2 regions of the Alicycliphilus denitrificans K601 genome follow, and region 1 is predicted to be linked to the other one. Evidence: riboswitches for the same ligand, from Rfam matches in the RefSeq annotation. Region 1 holds a riboswitch; the other holds the start of a gene.
The links. A riboswitch is a leader RNA that binds a small molecule or an ion and turns the genes downstream of it on or off. The one in region 1 is predicted to bind S-adenosylhomocysteine.
Positions count from the first base shown of each region.

Region 2: it holds a riboswitch for S-adenosylhomocysteine, as region 1 does, so the genes downstream of both, metH (methionine synthase) here and ahcY (adenosylhomocysteinase) in region 1, are expected to answer to the same signal.

Region 1 is NC_015422.1:675,729-683,262, forward strand. Features, by position in the region: gene ALIDE2_RS03250 (ornithine cyclodeaminase) at 1-227, opposite strand, end outside; gene ALIDE2_RS03255 (HAD-IIB family hydrolase) at 288-1,109, opposite strand; gene ALIDE2_RS03260 (peptide chain release factor 3) at 1,112-2,737, opposite strand; gene ALIDE2_RS03265 (SDR family oxidoreductase) at 2,840-3,610, opposite strand; S-adenosyl-L-homocysteine riboswitch at 3,696-3,778, shown strand; gene ahcY (adenosylhomocysteinase) at 3,852-5,282, shown strand; gene ALIDE2_RS03275 (TlyA family RNA methyltransferase) at 5,389-6,390, shown strand; gene metF (methylenetetrahydrofolate reductase [NAD(P)H]) at 6,387-7,214, shown strand; gene ALIDE2_RS24825 (septal ring lytic transglycosylase RlpA family protein) at 7,253-7,534, shown strand, end outside.
Region 2 is NC_015422.1:210,067-217,600, forward strand. Features, by position in the region: gene ALIDE2_RS00940 (Bug family tripartite tricarboxylate transporter substrate binding protein) at 1-762, shown strand, start outside; gene ALIDE2_RS00945 (CaiB/BaiF CoA transferase family protein) at 894-2,084, shown strand; gene ALIDE2_RS00950 (Glu/Leu/Phe/Val family dehydrogenase) at 2,109-3,401, opposite strand; gene ALIDE2_RS00955 (PACE efflux transporter) at 3,588-4,037, shown strand; gene ALIDE2_RS00960 (SdiA-regulated domain-containing protein) at 4,096-5,019, shown strand; S-adenosyl-L-homocysteine riboswitch at 5,037-5,117, shown strand; gene metH (methionine synthase) at 5,147-7,534, shown strand, end outside.

The DNA of each region.
Region 1 (7,534 bases):
CCCGGGTGGCCGTTGACGTACTTGAAGCTGTAGAGCGTGTCGTCGGACACGGGCATGAGCTCGATCACGCCATGCGGGCTGTGGCTGGCCGTGCGCGCCGTCTTGTCGAACGCGCTCCAGCGCAGGAAATCGGTGTGGATCTCGTCGGCCAGCTCGCACAGGAAATGGGCGGCGCCCATGTCGTGCACCAGGGCGGCCAGCGTGGGCAGGTCTATGAAGCGGGTCATGGCAGCGGCGCTTGGGTGGGGCTGCGTGCCATTGTGGGCGCCGTGGCGCCCGAGGGCAAATCAGCGCGCCTGGCCGTTCAGGATGGCGCGCGCCAGCTCGGCAAACCCTGCGCCGCGCTCGCTCTGGGTCACGTAGCGTGGCAGGTGCGAGAGTTGAGGCACGAAGCGCGCGATGTTCGCCACGCCCACGCTGTGCGGGAAATGCTCGAACATGCGCTGGTCGTTGGTGGAGTCGCCCACGTAGACCCACTGGCCGAGCTCGTCGTCCAGCGCGCGCGAAAGCAGCTCGCGCACGATCCAGCGCGCTCCTTCGAGCTTGTCGTGCGCGCCATACCAGCCGTTGATGTGGATGCTGCTCACGGTGGCGTTCATGCCCGCGGCGCGCATGATCCGCACGCATTCGTCGATGGCCGCCTGCGGCAGGTGCGTGAACTCGCTGTGGTCTATGGCGATGTCGCACTCGCGCCCCGGCGAGTCCGTGGCGCGGCGCGCACCGGGCACGCGCGCCTCGATGTCGGCCAGCACCTGCTGCATGCGCGCGTAGTTGGCGGCGCGCGTGGCGTCGTCCTGCTGGTATATCTTTGATAGCTGCATGCGCCTGTCCGGTGCGCTCTGTGAGCCGGTTTGCTTCGAACTTCCGGGCAGCAGGGCGACGGCGCCGTTCTCCGCCACGATCGCGTCCACGGGCCAGGCCTGGGCAAAGGGCTCGCTCCAGCCCACGGGCCGCCCGGTGATGGGGATGACGTGCAGGCCCGCGGCCTTGAGGTCCGCCAGCGCGGCCAGCGCGTCGGGCGTGATCGCGCCTTCGGTGGTCAGCGTGTCGTCGATGTCGGTGAGCAGGCCGGCGATGCGCGGCGGCTGCCAGAGTGCGAGCGGCTGCATGTTCAGCTCGTGCCCAGCGCCAGCCCCGCGTGCTCGCGCAGCGGATGGAAGTGGATCTTGGGGAAGCGCTCCTGCGCCAGCCGCACGTCATAGGGCGATGTGCACAGGTAGGCCAGCGTGTCGGCCGCGTCGCGCGCCATGCGCAGCGGGTAGGCGTTCTCGAACTCGCGCAGCTCGGCCGGCGTGTCGGCGGTGATCCAGCGCGCACCCGTGTACTGGCAGCCTTCCAGGCGCACGTCGCAGTCGTACTCGGTCTTGAGGCGGTGCTGCACCACCTCGAACTGCAGCTGGCCCACGGCGCCCAGCAGCATGTTGCCGCCGGCCTCGGGCTTGAAGACCTGGATTGCGCCCTCCTCGCCCAGCTGCATCAGGCCCTGCTGCAGCTGCTTGGTGCGCAGCGGGTTCTTGAGCACCACGGTCATGAACATCTCGGGCGCGAAGAAGGGCAGGCCGGTGAACTGCAGGCTGGGCCCGTCGGTGATGGTGTCGCCCAGCTGCACGCCGCCGTGCGTGGTGAAGCCGATGATGTCGCCCGCGTAGGCCTCGTCCACGGCCTCGCGGCGCTGGCTCATGAAGGTGACTACGCTGGTGGGGCGCAGCTCCTTGCCCGTGCGCTGCACCTTCATCTTCATGCCCGGCGTGTACTTGCCCGAGGCCACGCGCACGAAGGCGATGCGGTCGCGGTGGTTGCTGTCCATGTTGGCCTGCACCTTGAAGACCACGCCGGCGAAGCTCTCGTCCTCGGGGTGGACGGTCCTCTCCTCGCGCTGGCGGTTCACCTCGGTGAAGGCGACGCGCGGGCCGGGCGGGGGCGACATGTCCACCACGGCGTTGAGCACTTCCATCACGCCGAAGTTGTTCACGCCCGAGCCGAAGAATACCGGCGTGAGCCGGGCGGCCAGGAATTCCTGGTGGTCCCAGGCGATGGAGGCGCCCACGGCCAGCTCCATGCTCTCGATGGCGTCGTCGTAGGCCTGGCCGAAGCGCGCGCGCAGCTTGTCCACCTCGGCCAAGGGGATGACCTCGAAGTCTTCGGGGCGCTTTTCGCTGCCGGCCTGGAACACGGTCATGCTCTGCGTGCGCAGGTCGATGATGCCGCCGAAGTTCTTGCCCTGGCCCACGGGCCATGTCATGGGGCAGCAGGGCATGCCGAGCTCGCGCTCCACCTCGTCGAGAATGTCCAGCGGGTCGCGCACCTCGCGGTCCATCTTGTTGACGAAGGTGATGATGGGCGTGTCGCGCTGGCGGCAGACCTCGATCAGGCGGCGCGTCTGCGCCTCCACGCCGTTGGCCGCGTCGATGACCATGAGGGCCGAGTCGACGGCCGTGAGCACGCGGTAGGTGTCCTCGGAGAAGTCCTTGTGGCCGGGCGTGTCCAGCAGGTTGATGACGTGGTCGCGGTAGCTCATCTGCATCACGCTCGATGCCACCGAGATGCCGCGCTGTTTCTCGATCTCCATCCAGTCGGACGTGGCGTGGCGGCTCGCCTTGCGGCCCTTGACGGCGCCGGCGATCTGGATCGCGCCCGAGAACAGCAGCAGCTTCTCTGTCAGCGTGGTCTTGCCCGCGTCGGGGTGGGAAATGATGGCAAAGGTGCGGCGGCGCCGGGTTTCTGAGGCGTAGGACACGAGGGTTCCAGAGGTGGTGGCAGGGGCCTGCGGGCCCCCCGGGCAATGCGGCGGCGCGGACGGGACCGCGCCGGAGATAGCCCGCGATTTTACCGGCCGCCCTCAGCCCTGCTGCTGCATGTGTCGCGCGTAGTGCTTCTGCATGCCGCCCAGCCAGCGGTCGGGGTTCTGCGCCTTGGCGGCGTAGTACTGCGCCACCTCGGCGTGGGGCAGCACCAGGAACTGGCCGCTGCCCATGGCCTGCAGCACGTCGCCCGCCACCTGCCCGGGCGGCAGGACGCCGTCCACGCCGGCCGAGCCGCCGCCGTCCGAGATCATGGCCGTCTGCACCGCCTGCGGGCACAGGCACGCCACCTGCACGCCGCGCCGCCCGTAGGCGATGCGCAGCCACTCGGCGAAGGCCACGGCCGCGTGCTTGGTCACGGCATACGGGGCCGATTCGACGATGCTCAGCAGCCCCGCCGCCGAGGCGGTGACGAGGAAGAAGCCCTCACCGCGCGCCGCCATGGCGGGCACCACGGCGCGCGCCGCCCACACGTGGGCCATGCCGTGAATGTGCCACATGGCCTCCCACAGCGGGTCCTCCAGCTCGATGCCGCCGGGGCGGCCCAGGATGCCGGCGTTGGAGAAGTAGGCATCCACGCGGCCATAGCGCTCGCGCGTGGCGGCCACCAGGGCCTGGATGTCGGCCTCGCGGCTGACGTCGCAGCGCACGGCCATGCCTTTGACCTCGTCGGCCACGGCCTGCACAGGCTCCAGGTGCAGGTCGGCCACGACCACGCGCGCGCCCTCGGCCGCGAGCCGCTGCGCGAGCGCGCGGCCGATGCCGCTGGCGCCGCCGGTGACGATGGCGACCTTGTCCTTGGGGTCCATGCAGTGCTCCTGAAAAAATGAATATCCCAGTGTCGGGCGCCGCGCAGGGCACGGCAGCCACGCAGGCGACAACTCTATAATTAACGGTTCCGAGGAGCGTTGCAGCGTCCCCAGCTACCGGCGGGGCGTGAGGCTCGGAACCCATTCTTGCAACGACGCTCACCCACGCCAGTCCTGTGCGGTGAACGGTTCCATCCCCCGGGCGCGTGGCTTTTTCAAATCTTCTCAGAAGGAAGCCGCCATGAGCGCAGTTCTCAAAGCCTCCCCAGATTCGGCCATCGCCGACATTTCCCTGGCCGACTGGGGCCGCAAGGAAATCCGCATCGCCGAGACCGAGATGCCCGGCCTGATGGCCGTGCGCGAGGAATTCGCCGCGCAGCAGCCGCTCAAGGGCGCGCGCATCACCGGCAGCCTGCACATGACGATCCAGACCGCCGTGCTGATCGAGACGCTCAAGGCGCTGGGCGCCGACGTGCGCTGGGCCTCGTGCAACATCTTCTCCACGCAGGACCACGCGGCTGCCGCCATCGCCGCCACGGGCGTGCCGGTGTTCGCCGTCAAGGGCGAGTCGCTCGAAGACTACTGGGACTACACCCACCGCATCTTCGAGTTCGGCCCCAAGGGCTCGGCCGACGAAGGCCCGAACATGATCCTGGACGACGGCGGCGACGCCACCATGCTCATGCATCTGGGCATGCGCGCCGAGAAGGACCCGTCCGTGCTGGCCAACCCTGGCAGCGAGGAGGAGAAGATCGTCTTCGCAGCCATCCGCGCCAAGCTGGCCGAGGACGCCACCTGGTACAGCCGCAAGAGCGCCCGGATCATCGGCGTGACCGAGGAGACCACCACCGGCGTGCACCGCCTGAACGAGATGTCCGCCAAGGGCACGCTCAAGTTCCGCGCCATCAACGTGAACGACTCGGTGACCAAGAGCAAGTTCGACAACCTCTATGGCTGCCGCGAGTCGCTGGTGGACGGCATCAAGCGCGCCACCGACGTGATGATCGCCGGCAAGGTGGCCGTAGTCTGCGGCTATGGCGACGTGGGCAAGGGCAGCGCCCAGGCGCTGCGCGCGCTCAGCGCCCAGGTGTGGGTGACTGAGATCGACCCCATCAACGCGCTGCAGGCGGCGATGGAGGGCTACCGCGTGGTGACCATGGAGTACGCCGCGCCACGAGCCGACATCTTCGTGACCACCACGGGCAACCGCGACGTCATCACCTTCGAGCACATGCAGGCGATGAAGGACGAATCGATAGTCTGCAACATCGGCCACTTCGACAACGAGATCCAGGTCGCCAAACTGGAAGCCCATTGCCGGTGGGAGGAGATCAAGCCCCAGGTGGACCACATCACCTTCCCCGACGGCAAGAAGATCATCCTGCTGGCCAAGGGCCGCCTGGTGAACCTGGGCTGCGCCACGGGCCACCCGAGCTTCGTCATGTCCAACTCGTTCGCCAACCAGACGCTGGCACAGATCGAGCTGTACACGCGCCCCGACGCCTACGAGGCGGGCAAGGTCTACGTGCTGCCCAAGATCCTCGACGAGAAGGTGGCGCGCCTGCACCTGAAGAAGGTGGGCGCGCAGCTCACCGAGCTGACCGACGCGCAGGCCGCCTACATCGGCGTGAACAAGAGCGGGCCCTACAAGCCCGACACCTACCGCTATTGAACCAGGAGCTGCCGACGCAGCATCTACGCCATTTCAGATAGAAAAATATCTGAAACCGTCTGTAGATGAGCGCCAGCAGCTATTAAAACAAGAGAGGACAAGCGCCATGCGCGCCGACGTATTCCTGGTGGAAGGCGGCCACGCCGCCACCCGCTCGCAGGCCCAGCGCCTGATCGCCGCTGGCGTGCAGTGGCGCCTGGCCAGCAGCCTGCCCTGGAACAGGGTCGCCAAGAACGGCGACGACATCCCCGCGGGCGCCGAGCTGCAACTGCTCGACGCGGCGGAGGCCAAGTACCTCTCGCGCGGCGGGCTCAAGCTCGAAGGCGCGCTGGCCGCCACGGGCATCCAGGTCGCGGGCCTGCGCTGCCTGGACGTGGGCCAGAGCACGGGTGGCTTCACCGACTGCCTGCTGCAGCACGGCGCGGCGCAGGTCGTGGGCGTGGACGTGGGCCAGGGCCAGCTGCACGAGCGCCTGCGCGCGGACCCGCGCGTGATCGGCGTGGAAGGGCTGAACGCGCGCCACATGACGCCCGAAACCTTGCTGGAGGCCTGCGAGGAGGCCCTCAGCGAGCGCGTCGAGGCCGAGCCCGAGGACAACGACACCCAGCCCGAGGCACCCTACGCCTGGATGCGCAACGGCGGCCTGGTCGACGACGCATACGACGACAGCCAGGACGCCAAGGAGCACGAGATCGAGGCCTTCAAGGCCGAGCGCGCCACCAGGGCGCGGGAGCGCGCCGAGGGCCGGCTCGCCACCCTGCGCCGGCGCCTGCCCGGGCGCGAGGACGTGGCCATCCCGCAGGCGTTCGGCCTGGTCACCGGCGACCTGTCCTTCATCTCGCTGACCCTGGTGCTGCCGGCCCTGGTGCCGCTGCTGGCGCCGGGCGGCGACCTGCTCATGCTGGTCAAGCCCCAGTTCGAGTTGCAGCCCGGCCAGGTGGGCAAGGGCGGCATCGTGCGCGACGCCGACCTCTACGCCGAGGTCGAGCGGCGCATCCGCGCCTGCTGCGCGGATCTGGGCCTGCAGGTGATCGGCTGGCACGGCAGCGCCATCCAGGGTGGCGACGGCAACCGCGAGTTTTTCATCCATGCAAGGAGGGCGGCATGAGCCTGCCGGTGAGTTTCGAGTTTTTCCCGCCCAAGACGCCCGAGGGCGCCGACAAGCTGCGCGCCGTGCGCCGGCAGCTGTACGCGCGCGCGCCGCAGTTCTGCTCCGTCACCTACGGCGCGGGCGGCTCCACGCAGGAGGGCACCTTCGCCACCGTGCGCGCCATCATCGAAGAGGGCGTGGATGCGGCCTCGCACTTCTCCTGCATCGGCGCCACCAAGGCCGGCGTGCGCCAGCAGCTCGCCGAACTCAAGGCCATGGGCGTCAAGCGCCTGGTGGCGCTGCGCGGCGACCTGCCCAGCGGCTACGGGCTGGGCGGCGAATTCCAGTACGCGAGCGACCTCGTCGCCTTCATCCGCCAGGAGACCGGGCGTGACTTCCACATCGAGGTGGCCGCCTACCCCGAGATGCACCCGCAGGCGCGCAGCCCCGAGGCCGACCTGCAGGCCTTCGCCACCAAGGTGCGCGCCGGGGCCGACTCGGCCATCACCCAGTACTTCTTCAACGCCGACGCCTACAGCCGCTTCGTGGACGACGCGCGCCGCCTGGGCGTGGAGATCCCCATCGTGCCGGGCATCATGCCCATCACCGGCTCCTCGCAGCTGATGCGCTTCTCCGATGCCTGCGGCGCCGAGATCCCGCGCTGGATCCGCCTGCGCCTTCAGGGCTTCGGCGACGACATGGCCAGCATCCGCGCCTTCGGCCTGGACGTGGTCGGCCGGCTGTGCGAACAGCTCGTGCGCGCGGGCGCGCCGGGCCTGCACTTCTACACCATGAACCAGAGCGCGGCGACGCTGGCGCTCTGCGAGCGGATCGGGTGCTAGAACGGCACCGCCAGGCCGGGGCTGCTATGGTGCATGGCATGTCCCTGGTCCGGCCTTCCCTCCTGCGACGCCTGCTGCCGGCCGTCTGCGCAGCCGTGCTGGCAGGCTGCGCCGTGCAGCAGCCGCAGCCAGCGGCCAAATCCGCCCCTCCCACTGCCGCCCCGCCAGCGCCTGCCGCCGCGGCAGCGCCTCCCGCCCGGCCGGCGCCCCGCGAGCCGGCGCTGCGCATGAAGCCCGAGCGCCGACCCGGCGAAGGCTCGGGCGCGCCGGCCCTGCGTGCACCCGAGCCCGAGGCGCCGGTGCTGCTCGCCAGCGGCCAG
Region 2 (7,534 bases), 470 kb from region 1:
GGCACGCAGGCCGTCGCCAGAGCGCCCAAGGATGGCTACACGCTGCTCATGACCATCAGCAGCAGCCAGGCCATCAACCCGGCCCTGTACAAGGCGCCAGGCTTCGACCCCGTGGCCGACTTCCAGCCCATCAGCCTCATCGGCGCGGTGCCCAATGTGCTGCTGGCCCACCCCTCGTTTCCTGCCAAGACCGTGCCCGAGCTGCTGGCCCTGGCCAAGTCCCAGCCGCGCACCCTGCAGTACGCCTCGGCCGGCAATGGCACGCTGAATCACCTGCTGGGCGAAATGCTGAACCAGATGGCCGGCATCGAGCTGCAGCATGTGCCCTACAAGGGCGTGGCGCCCGCGCTCAACGACGTGCTCGGCGGCCAGCTGCCGCTGCTGTTCGGCAGTCTGCCGTCCACGCTGGCGCACATCAAGGCGGGCCGGCTGCGCGCGCTGGCAGTGAGCAGCCCGCAGCGCTCGCCCGTGCTGCCCGACGTACCCGCCCTGGCCGAGTTCGTGCCCGGCTACAGCGGCACGTTGTGGATAGGTCTGTTCGCGCCCGCGGGCGTTCCCAATGAGGCGCTGGCCCGCCTGCAGGACGGCATGCGCCAGGCCATGGCTGACAAGGAGCTGCGCGACAAGCTGGAAGCCCAGGGCGTGGAACTGGCCGGCACCGCCAACAAGCCGGTCACGCCCAACGAGTTTGCCGCCCTGCTCAAGCAGGACATCGCCAAGTGGGCGCAGATCGTGAAGACCTCGGGCGCCACCATTAATTGAGTGCGCATGCCAACACCGCGGGTGCCGCAGCCCTGAGCTATCTGCCATTGCGGCTGGCCTCCCCACCCCAGCCCTTTCCCCAAGGGGGCGAGGGAGAAGCGCTACCTGTTCCCCATTGCCTGGAGTCCTGCATGCCCCGCCCCCTCGACGGCATCACCGTCGTCTCGCTCGAACACGCCGTCGCCGCCCCGTTCTGCACGCGCCAGCTGGCCGACCTGGGCGCGCGCGTCATCAAGGTGGAGCGCCCCGGCAGCGGCGACTTCGCGCGCGGCTACGACCAGCGCGTGCGCGGCCAGTCGTCGCACTTCACCTGGATCAACCGCAGCAAGGAGAGCCTGGCGCTGGACGTCAAGCAGCCCCAGGCCAAGGCCGCGCTGATGCAGCTCCTGAAGACCGCAGACGTGCTGGTGCAGAACCTGGCGCCCGGCGCCGCCGCGCGCATGGGCCTGTCGTATGAGGCGTTGAAGGAGCACAACCCGCGCCTGATCGTGTGCGACATCAGCGGCTACGGCGCCGACGGCCCGTACCGCGACAAGAAGGCCTACGACCTGCTGATCCAGAGCGAGGCGGGGTTCCTCTCCGTCACCGGCACGCCCGAGACGCCCTCCAAGTCCGGCATCTCGGTGGCCGACATCGCCGCCGGCATGTACGCCTACAGCAACATCCTGTCGGCCCTGCTGCTGCGCGCCAGGACGGGCGAGGGCAGCCACATCGACGTGTCCATGCTCGAAGCCATGGGCGAGTGGATGGGCTACCCGATGTACTACGCCTTTGACGGCGCACCGCCGCCGCCGCGCACCGGCGCCAGCCACGCCAGCATCTACCCCTACGGGCCGTTCACGGCCGGCGACGGCGCCACGGTGATGCTGGGCCTGCAAAACGAGCGCGAGTGGAAGACCTTCTGCGACGCCGTGCTGCAGCGCCCCGAGGTGGCCACCGACGCGCGCTTCTGTTCCAACGCCCAGCGCAACCAGCACCGCAGTGAGCTGCAGGCGCTGATCCTGGAAGTCTTCGCCGCACTCACGGCGGCACAGGTCGTGGAGCGCCTGGATGCGGCGGCAATAGCCAACGCCCGCGTCAACGACATGGCCGGCCTGTGGGCGCACCCGCAGCTCAAGGCGCGCCAGCGCTGGCGCAGCGTGGGCACGCCCGCGGGCGAGGTGCCGGCCCTGCTGCCGCCGGGCGTGAACAGCGCCTTCGAGTACCGCATGGATGCGGTGCCCGCCGTGGGCCAGCACACCGCCGCCATCCTGGCCGCGCTGGGCTGGACGGACGGGCAGATCGACGAAGTCATCACGCCCTCCCCCTCTGGGGAAGGGTAGGTGCGGGGGCCAGCCGCCGCTGGCTCAGGGATACAGCCCGCGCATCTCGCGCGCGTGCAGGATGCGCTTACAGGCCACGATGAAGGTGGCGGTGCGCAGGCTGACCTTGTTCTCCTGCGCCACGTTCCACACGCCCGCGAAGGCCTCCTTCATGATGCGCACCAGGCGGGCGTTGATCTCGTCCTCGGTCCAGAAGAAGCTGGAAAAGTCCTGCACCCACTCGAAGTAGCTCACCGTCACGCCGCCGGCGTTGGCGATTACGTCGGGCAGTACCAGCACGCCCTTGTCGTGCAGGATGTCGTCGGCCTCGGGGGTGGTGGGGCCGTTGGCGCCCTCGATCACCATCCTGGCCTGGATCCTGCCGGCGTTGTCCTTGGTGATCTGGCTTTCGAGCGCGGCGGGGATGAGGATGTCGCAGGCCACGCCCCAGAAGGCGTCGTCGGCCATGGGCTCGGCGCCGGCGAAACCGGCCACGCCGCCGGTCTGCTGCACGTGGGCCAGCAGCGCGGGCACGTCCAGGCCCTTGTCGTTGTGGATGGTGCCCGTGTGGTCCTGCACCGCCACCACCTTGGCCCCTGCCTCGGAGAATAGCCTGCCGGCCGTGCCGCCCACGTTGCCGAAGCCCTGCACGGCCACACGCGCGCCCTCGATGGGCATGCCGGTCAGGCGCGCGGCTTCCACCCCCACGGTGAACACGCCGCGGCCCGTGGCCTCCACGCGGCCCAGCGATCCGCCCAGGTCCACGGGCTTGCCCGTGACCACGCCGGTGGCGGTGGTGCCCACGTTCATCGAATAGGTGTCCATCATCCAGGCCATGACCTGGGCGTTGGTGTTCACGTCGGGCGCGGGAATGTCCTTGGACGGCCCGATGATGATGCCGATCTCGCTGGTATAGCGGCGCGTCAGGCGCTCCAGTTCGCCGCGCGACAGCGTCTTGGGATCGACGCGGATGCCGCCCTTGGCGCCGCCGTAGGGCACGTTGACGGCCGCATTCTTGATCGACATCCAGGCCGACAGGGCCATCACCTCGGACAGGGTCACGTCCTGGTGGAAGCGCACGCCGCCCTTGCCCGGGCCGCGGCTGACGTTGTGCTGCACGCGGTAGCCCTCGAAGTGGGCGATGGTGCCGTTGTCCAGCTCGATCGGCACGTCCACGATCAGCGCACGCTTGGGGCGCTTCAAGGTCTCCACCCAGCGCGCCAGGTTGCCCAGGTAGGGCGTGACGCGATCGACTTGCTGCAGGTACACGCCCCAGGGGCCGAGGTGGTTGGGGTCGAGATAGGAGGGCAGAGGATGGGTGCCGGAGGGGGACGTCATGGATTGTCCTTGTGAAACAAATCGAGAAACGAGACTCTATGCCTGCGTACCTGTGCTGTCCAACACGTATCTGTATGCCTGTAATGCAGCCGATGCATAGACCCTGCGGCGATCCCTGGCAATAGGCCGGCCCCGGCAAAACCCTGGCCGGGCGCGGCGCAGGCTGCGCACCTATACTGCCGCGCCATGAATGCAACGCGTACGGCCCGTGGCCTGCAGGGCCCCTGGCGCCGCCTGGTCTTCGTCTCCCTGTACGAGCTGATCGCCATCCTTGCCTCCAGCCTGCTGTTCATGGCCATAGGCCAGGGTGCGGGCGCATCGGGCGCCATGGCCGTGGTGGCCTCGACGCTGGCCATCGTCTGGAACGTCACCTTCAACCACCTGTTCGAGAAATGGGAGGCACGCCAGAGCGTCAAGGGCCGCTCGGCGATGCGCCGTGTGGTGCATGCCATGGGCTTCGAGGGCGGCCTGGCATTGGCGCTCATTCCTCTCATGGCTTGGTGGTTCGGCGTGAGCCTGTGGGAGGCCACGCTGATGGAAGCGGGGCTGCTGCTGTTCTTCCTCGTCTACACCTACCTCTTCAACTGGGCCTTCGACCGCATCTTCGGCCTGCCGGCGTCGGCACAGCCTGCTTGAATTTTGATAGCTATCTCCGCTTGATGGGCGGGCGCTGAGGGTCGGTATGACTAATGCCATGCCCCTGGCCCAGACTTCTTCCCGCATGCCGCGCTGCGCCCTGCTGGCGGCACTGGTCGTTGGCGCTGCGCTGGGGGTCTATTTCCAGCTGCCAGCGATGACGTACTACTGGGGGCAGAGCCTGCGCCAGGAAGCGCAGTTGCGCCCCGTTTCGCTGTGGCTGCCGGCCTACCAGGCCACGATCCAGGGTCGGCCGCTGCGCGGCGTGGAGAAGAACCTGTCCGGCCTCACCTTCAACAATGGCACGGGCACGCTGTTTGCCTCCACCAACAGCCCTGCACAGATCGTGGAGCTGAGCGTGGAGGGCGAGGTGCTGCGAATCATCCGCGTGAGCGGCGCGCAGGATACGGAGGGCATCGCGCATGTCGAGGGCGGGCGCTTCATGCTCTCCGGGGGGCGCCACAACGCGCTGTATGCCGTGGACATCGGGCCGGACAGCCGCGAAGTCCAGGCCCGCGAGTTGGTGCGGCTGCCGCTGGACACGCTGCACAGCAACCTGGGGGTGGAGACCGTGTCGTGGGACGAATCCGCGCAGCGCCTGCTGGTGGGCCAGGAAAAGTGGCCGCTGCGGCTGCTGAGCCTGCGGGGCAACCCCCGGGTGGAGCCCATATGGCTCCGGCAGGACTGGGGGGCGCTGTTCATCAATGACCTGGCCTCGGTCACGACGCATGCGCCCACGGGCAACCTGCTGCTGCTCAGCGAGGAGTCTGCGATGGTCGTGGAGTACGACCCGCGGGGCATGCCGGTGAGCCTGCTGCCGCTGTGGCGCGGCCTGCACGGGCTGGCACGCAAGATCCCCCAGCCTGAGGGGCTGGCGCTGGCGCCGGACGGCAGCCTGTTCATCGTCTCCGAGCCCAACCTGTTCTACCGCTTCGAGAAGCCCCGCGCAGCCGCACGGCCCGGCACGCTGGCGGGCGAGTGAAACGATAGAATCCGTGTTTCCCCAAGGAGCGTTGCAGCGGGCTGGGCGACCTCCCGTCAGGCTTGGGGCTTTTCTCTTGGCAACGACGCTCGCCTGTCCCTGAGAACCGATTGCACAGGTGAGTCTGATGTCCGCCGTAACCCCGCCCCCCATGAAGCTGTCCGGCCTGGAGCCGGTTTTTATTGGCGAAGGCAGCCTGTTCGTCAACGTCGGCGAGCGCACCAACGTCACGGGCTCCAAGGCCTTCGCGCGCATGATCCTGGGCGAGCAGTACGAGCAGGCCCTGTCGGTGGCGCGCCAGCAGGTGGAGAACGGCGCCCAGGTCATCGATGTGAACATGGACGAGGCCATGCTCGACAGCAAGGCCGCCATGGTGCGCTTCCTGAACCTCATCGCGTCCGAGCCCGACATCGCCAAGGTGCCGGTGATGGTGGACAGCTCCAAGTGGGAGGTCATCGAGGCCGGCCTGCGCTGCCTGCAGGGCAAGGGCATCGTCAACTCCATCAGCATGAAGGAGGGCGTGGAGGAGTTCAAGCGCCAGGCCAAGCTCATCAAGCGCTACGGCGCCGCCGCCGTGGTCATGGCCTTCGACGAGCAGGGCCAGGCCGACACCTTCGCGCGCAAGACCGAGATCTGCCAGCGCGCCTACCGCATCCTGGTGGATGAGGTGGGCTTCGCGCCCGAGGACATCATCTTCGACCCCAACATCTTCGCCATCGCCACGGGCATCGAGGAGCACGCCAACTACGCCGTGGACTTCATCGAGGCCACGCGCTGGATCAAGCAGCACCTGCCGGGCGCCAAGGTGAGCGGCGGCGTGTCCAACGTCTCCTTCAGCTTCCGCGGCAACGACCCCGTGCGCGAGGCCATCCACACCGTGTTCCTGTACCACGCCATCAAGGCCGGCATGGACATGGGCATCGTCAACGCCGGCATGGTCGGCGTCTACGACGACCTCGACCCCGAGCTGCGCGCGCGCGTGGAGGACGTGGTGCTCAACCGCCGCCCCGACGCGGCCGAGCGCTTGCTGGAGATCGCCGAGGCCGCCAAGGGCGCGGCCAAGGACGACAGCAAGAAGCTCGAATGGCGCGGCACGCCTGACAACCCCCGCCCCGTGGGCGAGCGCCTGGCGCATGCGCTGGTGCACGGCATCACCGACTTCATCGTCGCAGATACCGAGGAGGCCTACCAGCAGATCGTGGTGCAGGGGGGCGGCCGCCCGCTGCACGTCATCGAAGGCCCGCTCATGGACGGCATGAACATCGTCGGCGACCTGTTCGGCGCCGGCAAGATGTTCCTGCCCCAGGTGGTGAAGAGCGCGCGCGTGATGAAGCAGGCCGTGGCGCACCTGATTCCCTACATCGAGGAAGAAAAGCGCCAGCAGGAGGCGGCGGGCCTGGACGTGTCGAGCAAGGGCAAGATCGTCGTCGCCACCGTCAAGGGCGACGTGCACGACATCGGCAAGAACATCGTCACCGTGGTCCTGCAGTGCAACAACTTCGAGGTCATCAACATGGGCGTGATGGTGCCCTGCCACGAGATCCTGGCGCGCGCCAAGGCCGAGGGCGCGGACATCGTCGGCCTGTCGGGCCTCATCACGCCGAGCCTGGAGGAAATGCAGTACGTCGCCGGCGAAATGCACAAGGACGACTATTTCCGTATCAAGAAGATCCCGCTGCTCATCGGCGGCGCCACCTGCTCGCGCGTGCACACCGCCGTCAAGATCGCGCCGCAGTACGAAGGCCCCGTGGTCTACGTGCCCGACGCCTCGCGCAGCGTGAGCGTGGCGCAGAGCCTGCTGGGCGAGGGTAAGGACGCCTACCTGGCCGAGGTGCAGGCCGACTACGACCACGTGCGCGAGCTGCACGCCAAAAAGAAGAAGGTGCCGCTGTGGCCCATCGAAAAGGCGCGCGCCAACGCCGCGCGGCTGGACTATGTCCCGGTCGTGCCGCGCGCGCTGGGCCGCCGCGTGTTCCGCAACTTCGACCTGGCCGAGATCGCCAAGTACCTGGACTGGGGCCCGTTCTTCCAGACCTGGGATTTGGCGGGGGCGTTCCCGGCCATCCTCGACGACGATGTCGTGGGTGAGGAGGCGCGCAAGGTCTACGCCGACGGCCAGGCCATGCTCAAGAAGATCATCGAGGGCCGCTGGCTCCAGGCCAACGGCGTGATCGGCCTGTTCCCCGCCAACAGAGTGGGCGACGACATCGAGTTCTACACCGACGAGACGCGCACCCAGGTCCTCATGACCTGGTACGGCCTGCGCCAGCAGACCGAAAAGCAGGTGGACGCCGAAGGCCGGCTGCGCCCCAGCCGGAGCCTGGCCGACTTCGTCGCGCCCAAGGAGTCGGGCATTGCCGACTACGCCGGCATGTTCGCCGTCACGGCGGGCATAGGCGCAGAGAAGAAGGAAAAAGAGTTCCTCGACGCGCTCGACGACTACAGCAACATCCTCTTCAAGGGCCTGGCCGACCGCCTGGCCGAAGCCTTCGCCGAATGCCTGCACGAGCGCGTG